Regions from separate parts of the Micromonospora sp. NPDC048907 genome, predicted to be linked through region 3. Evidence: riboswitches for the same ligand, from Rfam matches in the RefSeq annotation. Region 3 holds a riboswitch; each other region holds the start of a gene.
The links. A riboswitch is a leader RNA that binds a small molecule or an ion and turns the genes downstream of it on or off. The one in region 3 is predicted to bind cyclic di-AMP.

Region 1 (5,689 bases), on a different contig from region 3:
GCTCCCCTCGCTCGGCGAGGAGACGGCCACCCTGCACTCGCTGGGTTCCCTCTTCCCCGGCGTGTCGGCGAACCGGACGGACCCGCCCGAGGTGGCGGCCGTGAAGGGGTCGCTGCGGATGCGCCGGGTGCTGGAGCGGGCGGTCCGGGACGCGGTGCCCGACTCCCCCGGCGAGCTGCGCCTGCTCTACCGGGGTGAGCTGCTCCGGCTGGAGCGGGCCGAGCTGGACGCCGTCCGGGACCGGACGCTGTCGCGCGGCGCGCGCCGCAACGAGGTGCGCCGGGCGGCCTTCGACGCGGTCCTGGCCGCGCTGTGGGCGCAGGCCCGCCGCCTGCGGATCGGCCGGCTGCCCGAGCAGCCCGCGTTCGAGGACGAGATCATCGAGCGGCCGGAGTTCCGGGAGTTCCTCAAGGCCTGGTGGCCACGGTTGCACCCGCGCCACGTGCTGGGCTGGCTGGCCCGCCCGGAGCGGCTGCGCCGGTACGCCGGGGGCGTCCTGTCCGGGGCCGAGATCCGGCTGCTGACCGAGGCGTACCGGAGCCTGGACGGCGAGGGGCTGACGATCGCCGACGTGGCGCTGCTGGACGAGCTGGACGCGTTGCTCGGCCGGCCGGTGCAGCGGGCGAGGCCGAAGCGGGACCCGTTCCAGCTGGCCGGCGGCGTCCGCGAGCTGAGCACGGCCGCCGACCGACAGCGCGCCGCCCGGGCCGCCGCGCGGGAGCGCCCAGAGGACTACCGCGACTACGCCCACGTGGTCGTCGACGAGTCGCAGGACGTCTCGCCGATGCAGTGGCGGATGGTCGGCCGGCGCGGCCGGCTGGCCTCCTGGACGGTGGTGGGCGACCCGGCGCAGACCGCCTGGACCGGCGACCCGCAGGAGCTGGCCCGGGCCCGGGACCAGGCGCTGGGCCGGCGCCGCCGCCACCGGTACGAGCTGACCACCAACTACCGCAACTCGGCGGAGATCTTCGCGGTGGCGGCCGCGGAGATCCACCGCGTACACCCGGATCTGGCGTTGCCCACCGCGGTCCGTTCCACCGGGGTGGCCCCCGTCGAGCGGACGGTGCCCGCCGCCGACCTGCCGGCCGCCACCGCGGCGGCGGCGCGCGCGCTGCTGGCGGAGGTCGAGGGCACGGTGGGCGTGATCACGCCGGTGCCGCGCCGGGACGAGGTGGCCGGGTGGCTGGGCGACCTGGGCGGCCGGCTCCAGGTGGTGACCAGCCTCCAGGCCAAGGGCATGGAGTACGACGGGGTGGTGCTGGTGGCCCCGAGCGAGATCCGGGCCGATCCGGGGTCGGGCGTCCGCACCCTGTACGTGGCGCTCTCCCGGGCCACCCAGCGGCTCACCACGCTCGACCCGGTCGGCTGACGACGGCGCCCCGTCCGGCGTTCACTTGCACACATAGCGATGTGAGCATAGATTGAGCCCGGCCGGGGCGGCGGACGAGAGGGTGTGGGCGTGGGCGCAGGTCATGACCACAGCGGCGCGGTGGCCAACGCGGCGCAGCGTCACCGTGGTCGGCTCTGGGGCGCCTTCGCGCTGCTCACCGCCCTGATGGTGGTCGAGGCGGTGGCCGCCTTCGCCACCGGCTCGCTGGCCCTGCTCTCCGACGCCGGGCACATGTTCACCGACGTCCTCGGTATCGGCATGGCGCTCGCCGCGATCACCGCCACGCGGCACGCCGACACCGACCCGCAGCGCACCTTCGGGCTCTACCGGCTGGAGGTCCTGGCCGCGCTGGCCAACGCGGTGCTGCTCGGCGCCGTGGCGGTCTACGTCCTGGTCGAGGCGGTACGCCGGTTCGACGAGCCGCCGGAGGTGCTCGCCGGGCCGATGCTCGCCGTGGCGGTGCTCGGCCTGCTCGCCAACATCGGCGCGTTCGCGCTGCTGCGGGCCGGCGCCGAGGAGAGCATCAACCTGCGCGGGGCGTACCTGGAGGTGCTGGGCGACCTGCTCGGCTCGCTCGGCGTGATCGGCGCCGCCCTGGTCATCGCGGTCACCGACTGGTGGTGGGCCGACCCGCTGGTCGCCGTGGCGATCGGGCTGTTCATCCTGCCGCGCACCTGGCGGCTCGGCCGGGCCGCGGTCCGGATCCTGGTGCAGGCCGCCCCGGAGCACCTCCAGGTGACCGCCGTGCACGACCGGCTGGCCGCGGTGCCCGGCGTCGCCGAGGTGCACGACCTGCACGTCTGGACGCTCACCTCGGGCATGGAGGTGGCCTCGGCGCACCTGACCATGACGCCGGGCGCCGAGGTCGGCGAGGTACTGACGGCCGCCCGTACGGCCCTGCACGAGGACTTCTCCATCGATCACGCCACGTTGCAGATCGAACCCGGAGCGTCTCCCGGCGCGTGCGGCGCGGTCGAGTGGTAATTAGGGCAATCTTAAATCCAAGTGGTTATTGTGCATCTATGCCGGTTTTGTCCGGGACACCGGCTCCCACCAGCGGAGCCGCCCCGGCACAGCGCCGGTAGGCTCGACCGCGGCCCCCGCCGGGCGGCGCCCACCGGCGCCCGCGGTGGCCAGCGCCTAATCGCCCGCACGGGCGAGCCGGGGAACCACGTTCGTGGGGTGCATCCGCGTCAGCGGTAGGGATCTTCCGTCCCGAACCCGTCAGCTAACCCGGTCGGCGGTTGACGGAAGGACACGTGAATGCCCCCAGTGGCACCTGTACGACGGACGGTCGCCCGGTTGGCGGCCCTGCTCGTCGCGACGCTCGCCCTCGGCGTCGTGACCGCGCCGGTCTCCCCCGCCTCTGCGGGTGCGGCAGCTTCCCCGACCGGCCTGCTCGCCGCCGCGCCCGGCGACGACGAGGGCGGCACCCCCGCCCTGCGCGCCCAGCTCGACGCGGCCAGCAAGGGCTGGCTCGACGCACGCACCGCGCTGAACCGCTCGGTGACCCGGCAGCAGCAGCTCACCGCCCAGCTCAAGACGATCAACGCCGAGCTGACCGTGCGCGACGCCAAGGTCGGCGAGATCGCCGGGGTGGCGTACCGGTCCGGGCGGCTGGGCACGGCCGCGGCGCTGCTCGGCAGCACCAGCCCGGAGGGCTTCATGGATCGCGCGGCGGCGCTGGAGCAGGTGGCCGCCCACGAGGACCGGGTGCTCCGCGACCTCCTCGACAGCCGGGACGAGGCGACCCGCACGCAGACCGCCCTCACCGGTGAGATCCAGGAGCAGCGCAAGCAGGTCGCGGTGATGGCCAAGCGCAAGCAGCAGGCCGAACGCGCCCTGGAGCTGGCGAACGACCGGGCGTCCAGCAGCGGCGGCGGCAGCGTGCAGGGCACCTCCACGGCGAACGCGAAGCCGGCCCCGCGCCGGGCCGACGGCTCCTGGCCGCCGGAGTCGTGCAGCGTCAACGACCCGACCCCGGCCGACGGCTGCATCACCCCGCGTACGCTGCACGCGCTCCAGCAGGCCAAGGCCGCGGGCTTCACCCGCTACGTCTCCTGCCACCGGCCCAGCGGATCCGGCGAGCACCCGAAGGGGCGGGCCTGCGACTTCGCCGCGCAGAAGAGCGGCTTCGGCGGCGTGGCCACCGGCGGCGACAAGACCTACGGCAACAACCTGGCCGCCTACTTCATCCGCAACGCCGACGCGCTCGCCGTGCTCTACGTGATCTGGTTCAAGCAGATCTGGCTGCCCAGCAGCGGCTGGAAGTCGTACAGCGGGGGCAACGGCGACCCGTCCAGCGACCACACCAACCACGTGCACCTGTCGGTGTACTGATCGCCGCTCCGCCGGCGCCCGGCCTACGCCCCACGACGTAGGCCGGGTGTCGCCGCGCGGCCCACGACGCCACGCCCGCCAGGGCCGAGCATCGAGGGCATGACTCGACTCTCGCCCGCCGGACGCAAGGCCCTGCTCACCCTGCACCTGGTCACCTCGCTGGGATGGCTCGGCGCCGACCTGGTGCTGCTGGCCCTCGGCGTGGCCGGGCTGCGCGGGGCCGACCCCGAGGTGGTCTACCCGGCCGCCGCGCTGCTGGTCACCTGGCTGTTCGCCCCGCTCAGCGTGCTCGTCTGGCTGGTCGGGCTCGCCAGCGCGCTGCTCACCCCGTGGGGGCTGCTGCGCTGGCGCTGGGTGCTGGTGAAGTTCGCCGTCACCACCGTGGTGGTCGTGCTCGTGCTGTTCCTGCTCACCCCGACGGTCCGGCACCTCGGTGCGCTGGCCGGGGCGGCCGACACCCGTCAGCGCGTCGACCTCGTGATCCCGCCCACCGTCTCCAGCACGCTGCTGCTCGTCGTGACGGTGCTGTCCACCTACAAGCCGTGGGGGCGGCTGCGGCCGGCCCGCCCCGCGGTGCGGCGACCGGTGTCCGCGGGGCGGCGCGGCTGAGCCGGCGACCGGGTCAGGACGCCTGCCCCTCCAGGGTGGCGCCGAGCCGGCTGGCCAGGCCGAGGTGGGCCGCACGGGCCTGCCGGAAGGCGTAGCCGAACAGCGGCGCCGGGGCGGAGAGGGTGATCTCCACGTCGATGCGCACCACCCCGTCGGGCTCGTCGCGCAGCCGGGTGTGGTTGCGCACCGTGGTGGCCGGCTGCTGCCGGGCCACGGTCACGACCTCGTCCTCGTTGGCGACCAGCACGTCCGCCTGGTAGGTGACCGGGAAGTGCAGCGGGCCCAGCGCCAGCCGGTCGGTGATCGCATAGCTGGCCAGCGCCCCGGGGCGGGCCGGCAGTTGGCGGACCCGGACGATCAGCGGATGCAGCTCACCCTGCCGGCTCAGGTCACCGAGCAGGGCCACCGCGTGGGCCCTCGTGCACCGGGCCTGCACGGTGTAGCTGAAGCTGTCGCTGCTGAGCAAGCGGCACCCCCTCGCCGTCGTGGGTCCGCACGATCGTCCCGTACCGGAGCCGGGCTGGCAACGGGTCGAAAGTCCCCGGCCCGCGACAGGTCGGCGAGCGGGACTCGGTCAGGGAGGGGTGGGTCGATCAGGCGCCGGGGAGCACCTGGGGGGTGCTGTCGGCGAACCAGGGCTCGGGCGCGCCGAAGAGGCCGAGCAGGCCGGTCACCCAGAGCTGCCGGTGCACGAACCGGCTCGGCTCGGTGACCACCAGCTTGACGCCGCTGACCTCGCAGGTCTGGAAGCCGGCGACCATGGCGCTGATGCCGACCGAGTCGATGAAGGTGACGAGCCGCATGTTGAGCTCGATCCGGGAGGGCCGGCCCTTGGCGAGCACCTCGGCGATCGCTTCCCGCACCTCGTACGCGGTGTCGACGTCGATCTCCCCTCGCGGGGCGATCTGGACGACACCACCCGGCAGCACCGACTTCACGATCGACAGGCTCACGCGAGCACCTCCACTCGCCCGTACGGGCGCCTCATCAGTACGCGGGCCGCGACCGAGAGTATTCCTCCGACGGCCTCGGTCGCCACCCCTCGGGATGAGCAATTCGCGTACTGGGCACACCTGGGCATCCCAATCCGGACCTTCGGGCTCCTGTTTCCCCGCGGCGCGGGGTCCCAACCGGTCGATCGGCCGGGGTGGCCCCGGCCGATCCGCCGACCCAGGGTAGCGGGCGGGCGCACGTCCGGCTGGCACCCGCCCCCGGCGCGTTCGCGTGGTTCGTCCGGTCCCGCGCCGATCGGGCGCGACCCGGCCCGCCCCGGTGGGTTTGCGCCGGCTCCGGTACGGGCACTGGCCCCGGTGAGCGAACCGTCACGCGCCGGATGACACCCGGAGTCCG
Region 2 (5,689 bases), on a different contig from region 3:
TGACCGCCAAGCAGGTCCGCGAGCGCGACGCCGACCTCACGGCGGCGCTGCGTGAGCGGGCGAACTTCCGCGCCGGTGCCGGAGCCGCCCCGCTGGCCGCGGTGACCATCCCCGTCGTCGTCCACGTCATCCAGCGGGACAGCACCCGGGCCGGCGGCAACATTCCGGACTCGATGGTGACCCAGCAGATCGCCGTGTTGAACACGGCGTACAGCGGTGGCACCGGTGGCGCCGCCACCGCCTTCAGCTTCCAGCTGACCAAGGTGCACCACGTCACCAACGCCGCCTGGTACCCGATCGTCGAGGGCTCCTCCGCCGAGCGCTCGATGAAGACCTCGCTGCGCGAGGGCGGCAAGAACACGCTCAACATCTACCTGGGCGAGCTGAGCGACGACCTGCTCGGCTGGGCCACCTTCCCGCAGCGCAAGCTCAACAGCATGGACGGCGTGGTCGTGCTGAGCGAGTCGCTGCCGGGCGGCACCGCGACCAACTACAACCAGGGCGACACCGGCACCCACGAGATCGGCCACTGGCTGAACCTCTACCACACCTTCCAGGGTGGGTGCTCCGGCTCGGGTGACAGCGTCTCCGACACCCCGGCCGAGGCCTCGCCGGCCTACGAGTGCCCGACCGGCCGCGACACCTGCACCACCGCCGGCAAGGACCCGATCACCAACTTCATGGACTACACCTACGACTCGTGCATGTACCAGTTCACCGCTGGTCAGGCGAGCCGCATGCTGACCGCCTGGAACGCGTACCGCGCGGCCTGACCGCCGCGCACCACACGCCGGCGCCGGTCCCGTCCTCGGACGGGGCCGGCGCCGGCTTTGTTGGGGCCGGATCCCGACGGGTGCGGAGTCAGGCCGCCGTGCGGCGGGTGTCGAAGCCGTGCCGGCCGCGCCGGCCCTCCGGGGCGAGCGGGTCACGCCGGGCCGGGGCGCTGGCCCCCGGATCGAGCCAGACGCGCACCTCGGGCCGGCCGGTGCCGGGGCTGGCCACCTGGTCGCGCCGGGTCAGCATCGCCACGTCGACGGTGAACTCGAACAGGCGCCAGTCGCCCTGCGGCGCGGCCCGGCCGATCCGGGCCACCCGGGCGACGGTCGCCGGGTCGGTCACCGGGATGGCCCGGCCGGCCACGTAGGCCTCGTCGTCGCTCTCCTCCGGCGGGAAGGAGTGCAGCGCGTAGCGGCCGTCGCGTTCGAGGTCGCGACGCTTGGGCGAGTCGATGACGAAGCACCAGAGCCCGTCGTCGGTGATGACCGGGGAGACCGGGTGCACGCGCGGGCCGCCGTCGGCGCGGACCGTGGCGAGGTAGCCGAAACCCGGCCCGTACTGCTGCAACAGGAGGCGGATCTCGTCGGCGAGTCGGGGCTCGTCGGCGGCGAATTCGGACCAGGAAGCCATGCGGACATTCTATCGAACAGGTGTACGAAGATGTAGTCCGACATGCAGGTCACCCGTACCGGTCGCTATGGTGTTCCGATGCTGCTCTCCGACCGCGACCTGGTCTCCGAGATCAAGGCGGGCACGCTCGCGCTGGAGCCCTTCGAGCCCACGCTGGTGCAGCCGTCCAGCATCGACGTACGTCTGGACCGCTTGTTCCGGGTCTTCAACAACCACCTCTACACGCACATCGACCCGTCCGTGCAGCAGGACGACCTCACCTCGATGGTGGAGGTGCCCGAGGGCCAGCCGTTCGTGCTGCACCCGGGGGAGTTCGTGCTCGCCTCCACGCTGGAAGTGATCTCGCTGGGCGACCAGCTCGCCGGGCGGCTGGAGGGCAAGAGCTCGCTGGGCCGGCTCGGCCTGCTCACCCACTCGACCGCCGGCTTCATCGACCCGGGCTTCTCCGGTCACGTCACGCTGGAGCTGTCCAACGTGGCGAACCTGCCGATCACGCTCTGGCCGGGCATGAAGATCGGCCAGCTCTGCATCTTCCGGCTGTCCTCGCCGGCCGAGCACCCGTACGGCTCGGCGGTGTACGGCTCGCGCTACCAGGGCCAGCGCGGCCCGACCCCGAGCCGCTCCTGGCAGAGCTGGCGCACCTGGCCGACCCGCTGACCGACCGGCACGCCGGAACGGCGCAGGGGCCCCCGCGGCGCGGGAGCCCCTGCGGACCGGTCAGCCCGGGCGGCCGTAGCTGTTGATCTGGCCGTCGTCGACGCGCTTCATCGTGATCGGCTTGCCGGACTGGGAGGCGTGCACCACCCAGCCGTCGCCCACGTACATCCCGACGTGGTGCAGGTCGCTGTAGTAGAAGACGAGGTCACCGGCGCGCAGTTCGCTCCGGCTCACCCGCCTGGTCACGTCGTGCTGCTGCCGGGCGTTGTGCGGCAGCGAGACGCCGGCCTTGGCCCAGGCCGCCATGGTGAGGCCCGAGCAGTCGTAGTGGTCCGGGCCGGCGGCGCCCCAGACGTAGATCTTGCCGATCTGGGCGCAGGCGAACTTGACCGCGACGCCGGCCGGGCCACCGGGGTAACCGGCGGGGCAGGGCGCCGGGCGCAGCGGACCGCCGCCGCCGTTGCCGTAGACCTTGAGGCGCAGCTTCTGCAGCTTGACGATCTCGGCGTCGATCTGCTTCTTCTTGGCCGCGAGCTGGGCCTCGGTGCGCGCCAGCTCAGTGATCATCTCGTCCAGCGGCTGCTTCTTGGCGGCCAGCTGGTCGCGCAGCTCGGCGACGGTCCGCACCTGCTCCTGCTGGCGGTTCGCGAACCGGTCGAGCAGCGCGAGGCCGTCGACCAGCTCGCTCGGCGACCGGCTGCCGAGCAGTGCGTTGACGGTGGAGAGGTTGTTGTCGCCCTTGTAGGCGTCGGCGGCGAGCCCGCCCACCTGACCGAGGGCGGCGTCCACCCGGGCCTGGAGCGGGGCGATCTGCCTGCCCAGCGCGGCGGCCTGCTTCCGCTTGGCGGCGAGCTGCTCGCGCGTGGCGTTGACCTGTTCGATGACCGGTTCGAGCTTGTTCCAGTCCTGGTCGATCTGGCGCTCGATCTCGGTGACCGACGGTTCGGCGTGTGCCGCCGTGGCGCCGCCGGTCAGGACGACGGCGGTGCCGACCAGGGCGGCGAGGGCGGTGGTGCAACGGGACCAGCGGGAACGCGGCGCAGCCGTCGACCGGTCGACCGACCGGACCGACGGTGGCCGCGGGGCATGGTGTGCCACCGGGCTTCCGTACTCCTTCTTCCTGGCCGCCTACCGGGTTAGCTGACGGGTTCGGGCGGGAAGGGAGGCGCCCTACCGCAGTGGCTGCGGATTCACCCCAGTTACCTGGGTCCCCGGCTCGCCCGGAGGCGACTCGGCGGTGTCGGACCGTCACCACCCGGGTTGGACGGTGAAGCTCGCGGCCGACGATTGACCAGAGTAGAGAGCACCGTTATCGTTCCGCAACCCGAGACGCCGTGACACTCCGTACCCGAAAGATTCTTTCAGCGGAGATTACCCATCGGAAAGGTATTGACCCGGACCGCGCGCGGGGTGAGGGTGGGGACGCAGTGACCCCCATCCCTGTCTGGAGGTTCGATGCACCTCTCACCCCCGCCGTCGGGCAGACGGATGCTGCTGGCAGCAGCCGTCGCCGCTGCCACCGCACTCGTGGCGACCGGCCCGGTGGCCGCCCAACCGCTCACCGCCCAACCCGCCACCGACCGCCAGGATCAGTATGCCGCCGCCGCGGCGGAGTACGGCGTGCCGCAGAGCGTCCTGCTCGGCGTCTCGTACCTGGAGTCGCGCTGGGACACCCACCCCGGCCAGCCGAGCACCAGCGGCGGCTACGGCCCGATGCACCTCACCGACGCCCAGCACGTCCTCGCGACGCCGGCCAGCGGCCACGTCAGCGAGGACGAGGACCCGCGGGGCGACGACTCGCGGCCGCTCACCCTCAACCCGGCCCCCTCGGCCGCACCGGCGGAGGACGTGCTGCCGCAGGCGTCCCTGCAGACGCTCGACGCCGCCGCGGCGCTCACCGGCCTCGCCGAGGAGACGCTGCGCACGGACGCGGCCGCCAACATCCGGGGCGGGGCGGCGCTGCTCGCCTCGTACCAGAAGCAGTTGGGCTCGCCGGTCGGCGCCGGCACCGACCCGGCGGCCTGGTACGGCGCGGTGGCCCGCTACTCCGGCGCGGACACCGAGGACGCGGCGGCGGCCTTCGCCGACGAGGTCTACGACCAGCTCGGCCTGGGCGCGACCCGGACCACCGACGACGGCCAGCGGGTGACCCTGGCCGCCACCGCGGTGAAGCCCGACCAGTCCGGGCTGCACCGGCTCGGCCTGCGCCGGGCCGAGCGGCCGGACGGCCTGGAGTGCCCGGTCCGGCTCGCCTGCGAGTGGATCCCGGCCCCCTACGAGCAGTACGGCCCGGGCTCCGGCGACTACGGCAACCACGACCTCGGCAACCGGCCGGCCCAGCAGAAGATCGAATACATCGTCATCCACGACACCGAGGGCTACTTCGGCCCGAGCGTGGACCTGGTGAAGGACCCGACCTACCTGGGCTGGCACTACACGCTGCGCTCGGTGGACGGCTACGTGGCCCAGCACATCAAGGCCAAGGACGTCGGCTGGCACGCCGGCAACTGGTACGTCAACGCCAAGTCCATCGGCCTGGAGCACGAGGGCTTCGCCGGGCACGGCACCTGGTACACCGAGGCGATGTACCGGGCCTCGGCCAAGCTGGTCCGGCACCTGGCGCTGAAGTTCCAGATCCCGCTGGACCGGCAGCACATCATCGGCCACGACAACGTCCCCGGCACCACCGCCTCGACCGTGCGCGGCATGCACTGGGACCCGGGCCCCTACTGGGACTGGTCGCACTACTTCGACCTCATGAAGGCGCCCTTCCGGTCCCTCGGCAACGCGCACACCGGCCTGGTCACCATCGACCCGGACTTCGCCACCAACCAGCCCGCCTTCGTCGGCTGCAACCAGCAGCCGCCGGGCGTCCCGAACCCCGCCCCGCCGGCCGCGCCGTGCCCGCTGCGCGGCTCGTCCGCGGTGGTCCTGCACACCGCGCCGAGCGCGACCGCCCCGCTGGTCAACGACCTCGGGCTGCGCCCGGACGGCACGCCGGACACCATGTACATCTCCGACCACGGCGCCCGCGCCTCGGCCGGCCAGACGTACGCCGTGGCCGACGTGCAGGGTGACTGGACGGCGATCTGGTACCTCGGCCAGAAGGCCTGGTTCCTCAACCCGCGCTCGGCGCCCGCCGCCAAGTGGTCGACGGGCTTCGTGGTGACGCCCAAGCCCGGGAAGACCACCATCCCGGTGTACGGCCGCGCCTACCCGGAGAAGGAGGCCTACCCGGCCACCATCCCGTTCCAGGGCGTCTCCCCGCTCCAGTACACGTTCTCGGCCGGCCAGCGGTACGCGCTCGGCGGTGTCCTGCAGAGCGAGTACTACCGGGCGGTGTCGTTCGACGGTTCGGCGCCGGACGACCGGACGGTGGTCCGCGGCGACACCAGGTACGTGCAGATCCAGTTCGGCCACCGGATCATGTACGCGAACCTCGACGACGTGCTGATCCTGCCGTCCCCGATCGGCGCGCCGAGGTAGCAGCGGCGGCGCTCGACGGCGAAGGCCCCCGGTCCAGGTTGGACCGGGGGCCTTCTCGTCGCTCGGGAACGGGTCAGGTGACCCGGACGAAGCCGGCGAGCGGCTGTGTGCTGATGCTCGACACCTGGACCGGCTTGCC
Region 3 (5,689 bases):
CCCTGCTCGCGGCGGCCTACCTGCTGGTCATCACGGCGGCGGCGGACGCCGACGTGCGGGGCCGGCCCACGCCGTGGCGGTCCCGCGCGATGGTCTGGCTCGGCGAGGTCTCCTTCGCCTTCTACCTGGTCCACGTGCTGGTCATGAGGACCGTGCTGCGGCTCACCGGCGACTGGGGCACCGGCCTGGGCGGCTGGTGGGGGCCGCTGGTGGTGCTCGCCTTCCTGCTGCTCAACCTCCTGCTCGCCGCGGCCCTGCACCGCTGGGTGGAGATGCCGTTGATGCGCCGCCTCGGACCGTCGCGCCGGGCCCGCCGGGCGCCGGGCGCCACCGCGCCGGCGCCGCGCGTGCCCGCCCCCCGCGCGGCCCCCGAGGCCCCGGCCAGAAGCGTCGAGTACGCCGGGCGGCGCGACCCGGGCTGAGCCGCCGCGACACGCCCGCGCGACGGTGCGATGTGGCGTCATCGGCGGTAGTTTGTACCCGTGCTGCCCATCGCGCTCACCTGTCCCTTGTGGTGGGTGGCGCGCTGGACCGCCCGGATGCTGGCCACGCTGGCCGTGCTCGTCGCCTGCTCCTTCGGCGCGACCACGCTGCCGCTCGGCGCACCTGCGACCGCGCCGGTGGCGACCGCACCGGCCGCGACCGCACCGGCCGCGACCGCACCGGCCGTGACCGCACCGGCCGCGACCGCACCGGCCGCGACCGCACCGGTGGCGGCGACCGTGGCGGCCTCCGCCGAGGGTCTGCCCCTGCGCGCCGACGCCGCCGGGCAGCTCCGGGTCGCGGCTGGCCCCGCCACCGCCGGCACCGGCCAGGACATCCGGGGCGAAGCCGTCGACGCGCCGGCCCTGCCGGCGGGTCAGCCCTGGCCGGCGGCGCCCGCGGCGGTGACCCGCGCCGCGGACCGGCCGCTCGCCCTCACCGGGCTGGTCCCGGCCACCGTCGGCTCCCGGGCCCCGCCCGCCCGCTGACCCGCCCGCCGGCCGACGGCCCGCGCCCGCCGCACGCACCGAACCTCACCCCCGCACCCCGCCCGCCGGGCGGCCCGGCGGCACCCGTTGCCGCCGCCCCCGCCGCCGCGGGTCGTGCGGACACCTCTCCACCACGTTTTCTCCCGTGAGGTGCCGACCATGCCGCAGACCGTTCTCTACCATTTCCTGACCGAGGTGCCCGAGGCCGCCGCCATCTGGTCGGCCCTGCTCCTGCTCGCCCTCGGCCTGCTCGCCGTGCTGGTCGCCCGCCCGGAGCGGGACGGCGCCTCCGACGCGGCCCCCGACCCGGCCGTGGAGGCGGCCGCGCGCCGGGCCGACCTGCGCCGCTACGCCGACGAGGTGGCGGTGGCCGCCGCCGGTGCCGCGCAGACCGCCCGGCGGCGCCGGGAGCAGTGGCTCACCGCCCAGGACGAGGCCGACCGGGCCTGGCGGGCGTACGACGAGGCCGAGGCCGGCGCCCGCCGCCTGGCTCCGGCCGCCGCCCTGCCCGCGCCGCACACCCCGCGCACCCCGGCCGAGTACGCGGCCCGGGAGCGCTGGCTGCACCACGCGGCGATGACCGCGCACTGGCGGGGCGACCTGAGCGCGCGGCAGCTCGCGGACGTGCTGGCCCGCCGCAACGGGTGGGACCCGCGCCGGCACCCGGCCGAGCAGGAGATCGTCCTGGCCCGGGCGGTACGCGAGAGCCGCCGGGCGGCCTGGGCGGCGGCCGCGGAGCGGGAGCGGCGGGCCTGGCGGGACGCCGAGCTCGCGGCCGAGGCGGCGCGAACGCTCTCCGCCGAGTCCTACGCGGCGGCCACCGCGCTCCGCCCCGGCCGTGCCGAGGACCCGGTCGCGGCGGTGGAGGGCCGCGACGACGCGGCGACGACCCGGCTCCCGGTCCCGGCGCCGGCCGCGGTGCCCGGCGCCCGCTGGCGCCCCGCCCGGGCCGGCTGACCCGGACCCGCTCGCGACGACACCGCCCGGGACGGCGGCACGCCGGTGCCGCCGGGACGGAGCGGCGTCGACCGAATTGTTATCCGAAATGTGGTGAGCCCGGTCACGGCCATCCCGGAAACGGTCACCAGGGGACAGGTTGGCCGATCGATGACCGCAATCCCGGGCCGGCCGCCACCGGATGTCCGCTTTCCGCCGCGCGGCGCCACCGTAACTGCTCGTCCCATTGAGTGAAGTGAGTGACCGACTGTTCCGAAATCCGTAGCGGTGCACGAGGTTTACGCAGGTGGGAGCGCTTGGCAGGAGAGGTACCCACCGGTAGTGTCGGCGCGTCCGGAGCGGTTTCCGATCGCAAGTGGCGACGCCGCGCCGACCCGCCTAATCGTGCCTTCACGAACCGGGGACCCACAGCAACACCGGGGTGAATCCGCGGGCCACGGGCCCGCGGTAGGGCGTACTTCCCGCCCGAATCCGTCAGCTAACCCGGTCGGCGGCCACGGAAGGAGTGCTATTCCTCGTGCTCACCACCCCCCGCTCGTCCCCCCGCCTCCACGGCATCGTGGTGCCGGCGCTCGCCTGACGGCGACCTGACCCGGCCACTCCCCGACCGCCCGGCCCCCGGGCGCTCCCCTTCCGCGGCGACCCGCCGCCCCGCCAGCGCGCGTGAGCTCCTCCGTGCGTGGGGCCGGCGTGTGCCGCGCACGCTCCGTGGAGGAACCCGTGAAGCATCACCTGAAGCGTCAGCTGCGGCGTCTCGTGACCGAGCGCCCGTACCAGATTCTCGCCGGCTCGGCCGCCGCGCTCGTGCTGGCCGGCGGCGCCGGCGCCGCCCTCACCGCCACCGACGAGGCCCCGGTCCACCGGGAGAACACCGCCGCGGTCGCCGAGCTGGGCTCGCGGCTCGGTGAGGTCGCCAGCCGGGGCGAGGCCCGGGTCGCCATCCCGTCGCCGTCCGCCTCGCCGAGCGCGTCGCCGTCGGTCGCGAAGGCCGCGGCCAAGGCCACCACCGACCCGGACACCACCCCGAAGGCGAAGCCGAAGCCGCCGTCGACCAAGGTCCTCGACTACGAGTACCAGGCGCAGACCCAGTACTGGAACTGCGGCCCGGCCGCGGTGCGGAACGCGCTCAGCGCGAGCGGCGTCGAGACCACCCAGGAAGCGATGGCCGGCCCGCTCGGCACCACCGAGAGCGGCACCAACTCGGCCGAGGACACCACCCGCGGCCTGAACCAGATGGTCAAGGGCAACCCGTACCGGACCCACATGTTCGGCGGCTCGGCGAGCCCCGCCGAGATCGACCAGCTCCAGGCGGACGTGGTCAGGGCGATCACCGACGGCCGGGGCGTGGTGGTCAACGTGGCCGGCGACGCCACCGACACCGACGGCGGCTGGCACTCCTTCCCGGGCGGCCACTACATCGCCGTGGTCGGCTACAAGAGCGACGGCCGGACCGTCCGGATCGCCGACTCGGCGAACCCGGCGCTGCCCGCGTACTGGGTCAGCACCATCGACCTGGCGAACTGGGCGGCCACCCGCGGCTACTCCGCCTGATCGCACCCATCCCCGTCGGGCACCGGCTCCACCGAGCCGGTGCCCGACGTCGTCGTGCCGGCTGCTCTCGCGCGTCGTGTCCGTCCGGTGGCACACTGCGCCCTATGGCCGACGAGACGGGTACCCGCCAGCTGCTGCTGCTGCACGGCATGGGCGCCACCGGTGAGGTGTGGCTGCCGTGGGCGCCGCTGCTGGAGCGTCACTGGGCGGGGCGCTGGCTCGCCCCCGACCTGGCCGGGCACGGCTGGTCGCCCCCGCTGCCGGAATACTCCTTCGAGGCCCTGGCCCGGCGGGTGGTCGAGGGGTTCGGCCCGGTGGCCGAGCGGCTCGGCCCCCGGGACCGGCTCGTGCTGCTCGGCCACTCCCTCGGCGGGGTGGTGGCGCTGGCGCTGGCCGCGCGGTCGCGGCGCCTGCCGGTCGACGCGGTGGTCGGGCTCGGCATCAAGGCCGTCTGGTCCCCGGCCGACCTGGAGAAGACCCGCGAGCTGGCCGCCCGGCCGGTGACCTGGTTCGCCACCCGGGACGAGGCGGCCCGCCGTTACCTGCGGGTCTCCGGGCTGGCCGGGCTGTTCGCCCCCGACCACCCCGTGGTGGAGGCGGGGCTGCGCCGCGAGGACGGCCGGTGGCGGCTCGCCATGGACCCGGCGGCCTTCGCGGTGGGGGAGCCCCGGCTGCCGGCGCTGCTCGCCGCCATCGACGTCCCCGTGCTGCTGGCCCGTGGGGAGCACGACCCGATGGTGACCGACGCGCAGCTCAAGGAACTGGGCGTCCCGGTCGCCACCCTGCCGGGCCTGGGCCACAACGCGCACGTCGAGGATCCGGCGGCGGTGCTCGCCCTGCTCGACGCGTACCTCTGACCGTCCGTCAGGCGGCGGGGGAGGGGACCGGCGAGCCGTCGCGCGGGGCGGGCGCGGTCGGTGCCGGCGCGAGCTGCCGGCGGGCGGCGTCGAGGAACACCTCGGCGTACGACTCGGCCGGGAAGTCGCCCAGGTAGCGGGCCCGGGTGGCCCAGCGCGCCGCCGCCTTCGGGTCGGTGTCCAGCAGGCCGGTCAGCACCTCGTCCACGTTGGACATGTCCCGGCGCAGCACGTAGCCGGAGCCGGCCAGCGGGAACCGCGCGACGAAGTCCTCCCCGTCGACGCCCATGTCGGTGACCGCGTACGGCTTGCCCGAGTAGAGCCAGTCGGAGATCACCCCGGACACGTCCGAGACCAGGGCGTCGGCCCGGTTGACGCACTCGGTCAGGGTCAGCTCGCGGCCGGCCGCCGCCCCCCACAGGTGCGCCCGCCCGGTCCGGGCCCGGTCGGCGGCGAGCAACTCGGTGAGGCGGGCCAGCTGCCGCGCCGAGGCCGGGTTCTGGGTGGTGTACGGGTGGGCCCGCAGGATCACCGTGGCCCCCCGGTCGAGCAGCCGGCGGATCAGCGTCTCGGCCACCGGCAGCGAGCAGTAGTCGGCGTCGGCGTGGTGCCCGGTCCAGGTGGGGGTGTAGAGCACGGTCGGGTGGGCGAGCCCGGTGACCGGCTCCCGGCGTACCTCGATCGCCTCCACCTGGGGCCGGCCGACCACGACGAACTTTTCGGCGGGGATCTCCACGCCGGCCCGGGCGTACCGCTCGACGGCCGCCGGCCCGGCCACGAAGATCTTGTCGAAGATCGCCGACACCGGGTTGGCGCTGGGCGCCTTGTCGCTGTCGCCGTGGTGCAGCTGCACGTGGGTGAGCTGGGTGAAGCGGATGCAGTGGCTGTTCTTCGCGCCGTGGTTGACGTAGAAGGCCGCGCGCAGGCTCGGCACAAGCGCCTCGTCCATGGTCTTCAGCGTGGGGCAGAAGACCACGGGCGCGCTGGTGGCCGCGGCCACGGTCGGGAGGAACTCGGGCTCGCGCAGCAGCACCAGGAACGGCCGGCCGATCCGCTCCAGGTAGGGCAGCCACATGGTGACCTGGTACTCGGAGCCGGGCGGGGCGGAGAAGTAGAGCAGGAACTCGGGCTGGTGCCGGCGCAGCGCCCGGCCCACCGGGCCGCCGCCGGCCGGCGGCCGGAACCGGCGCCGGGCCAGGTCGAGGCCCACCGCGCCGCAGCCCGCCCCCACCAGCAGCGCGGCCACCAGGGCCACCCAGGCGGGCAGGGCCAGGCCGGCGGCGAGCGCCACCAGGGCGAGCAGCACCAGCAGCGCGTCGCCGAGCCGGGCGGCGACCAGCGGCGTCCAGGACC

Region 1: linked by a shared signal. The riboswitch ahead of ACZ6PY_RS08425 (coiled-coil domain-containing protein) and the one ahead of ACZ6PY_RS26055 (C39 family peptidase) in region 3 are both predicted to bind cyclic di-AMP.
Region 2: linked by a shared signal. The riboswitch ahead of ACZ6PY_RS00430 (C40 family peptidase) and the one ahead of ACZ6PY_RS26055 (C39 family peptidase) in region 3 are both predicted to bind cyclic di-AMP.

What each region holds. Positions count from the first base shown of each region.
Region 1 covers NZ_JBVJHI010000002.1:717,184-722,872, forward strand. The annotation lists gene ACZ6PY_RS08415 (HelD family protein) at 1-1,369, shown strand, start outside; gene ACZ6PY_RS08420 (cation diffusion facilitator family transporter) at 1,460-2,374, shown strand; cyclic di-AMP (ydaO/yuaA leader) riboswitch at 2,518-2,648, shown strand; gene ACZ6PY_RS08425 (coiled-coil domain-containing protein) at 2,654-3,730, shown strand; gene ACZ6PY_RS08430 (hypothetical protein) at 3,830-4,339, shown strand; gene ACZ6PY_RS08435 (SRPBCC family protein) at 4,353-4,805, opposite strand; gene ACZ6PY_RS08440 (STAS domain-containing protein) at 4,933-5,292, opposite strand.
Region 2 covers NZ_JBVJHI010000001.1:82,999-88,687, reverse strand. The annotation lists gene ACZ6PY_RS00445 (zinc metalloprotease) at 1-773, shown strand, start outside; gene ACZ6PY_RS00440 (pyridoxamine 5'-phosphate oxidase family protein) at 862-1,407, opposite strand; gene dcd (dCTP deaminase) at 1,486-2,064, shown strand; gene ACZ6PY_RS00430 (C40 family peptidase) at 2,125-3,162, opposite strand; cyclic di-AMP (ydaO/yuaA leader) riboswitch at 3,176-3,311, opposite strand; gene ACZ6PY_RS00425 (N-acetylmuramoyl-L-alanine amidase) at 3,553-5,550, shown strand; gene ACZ6PY_RS00420 (C40 family peptidase) at 5,624-5,689, opposite strand, start outside.
Region 3 covers NZ_JBVJHI010000008.1:164,941-170,629, forward strand. The annotation lists gene ACZ6PY_RS26040 (acyltransferase family protein) at 1-422, shown strand, start outside; gene ACZ6PY_RS26045 (hypothetical protein) at 483-971, shown strand; gene ACZ6PY_RS26050 (hypothetical protein) at 1,131-1,928, shown strand; cyclic di-AMP (ydaO/yuaA leader) riboswitch at 2,294-2,436, shown strand; gene ACZ6PY_RS26055 (C39 family peptidase) at 2,637-3,479, shown strand; gene ACZ6PY_RS26060 (alpha/beta fold hydrolase) at 3,584-4,336, shown strand; gene ACZ6PY_RS26065 (CDP-glycerol glycerophosphotransferase family protein) at 4,344-5,689, opposite strand, start outside.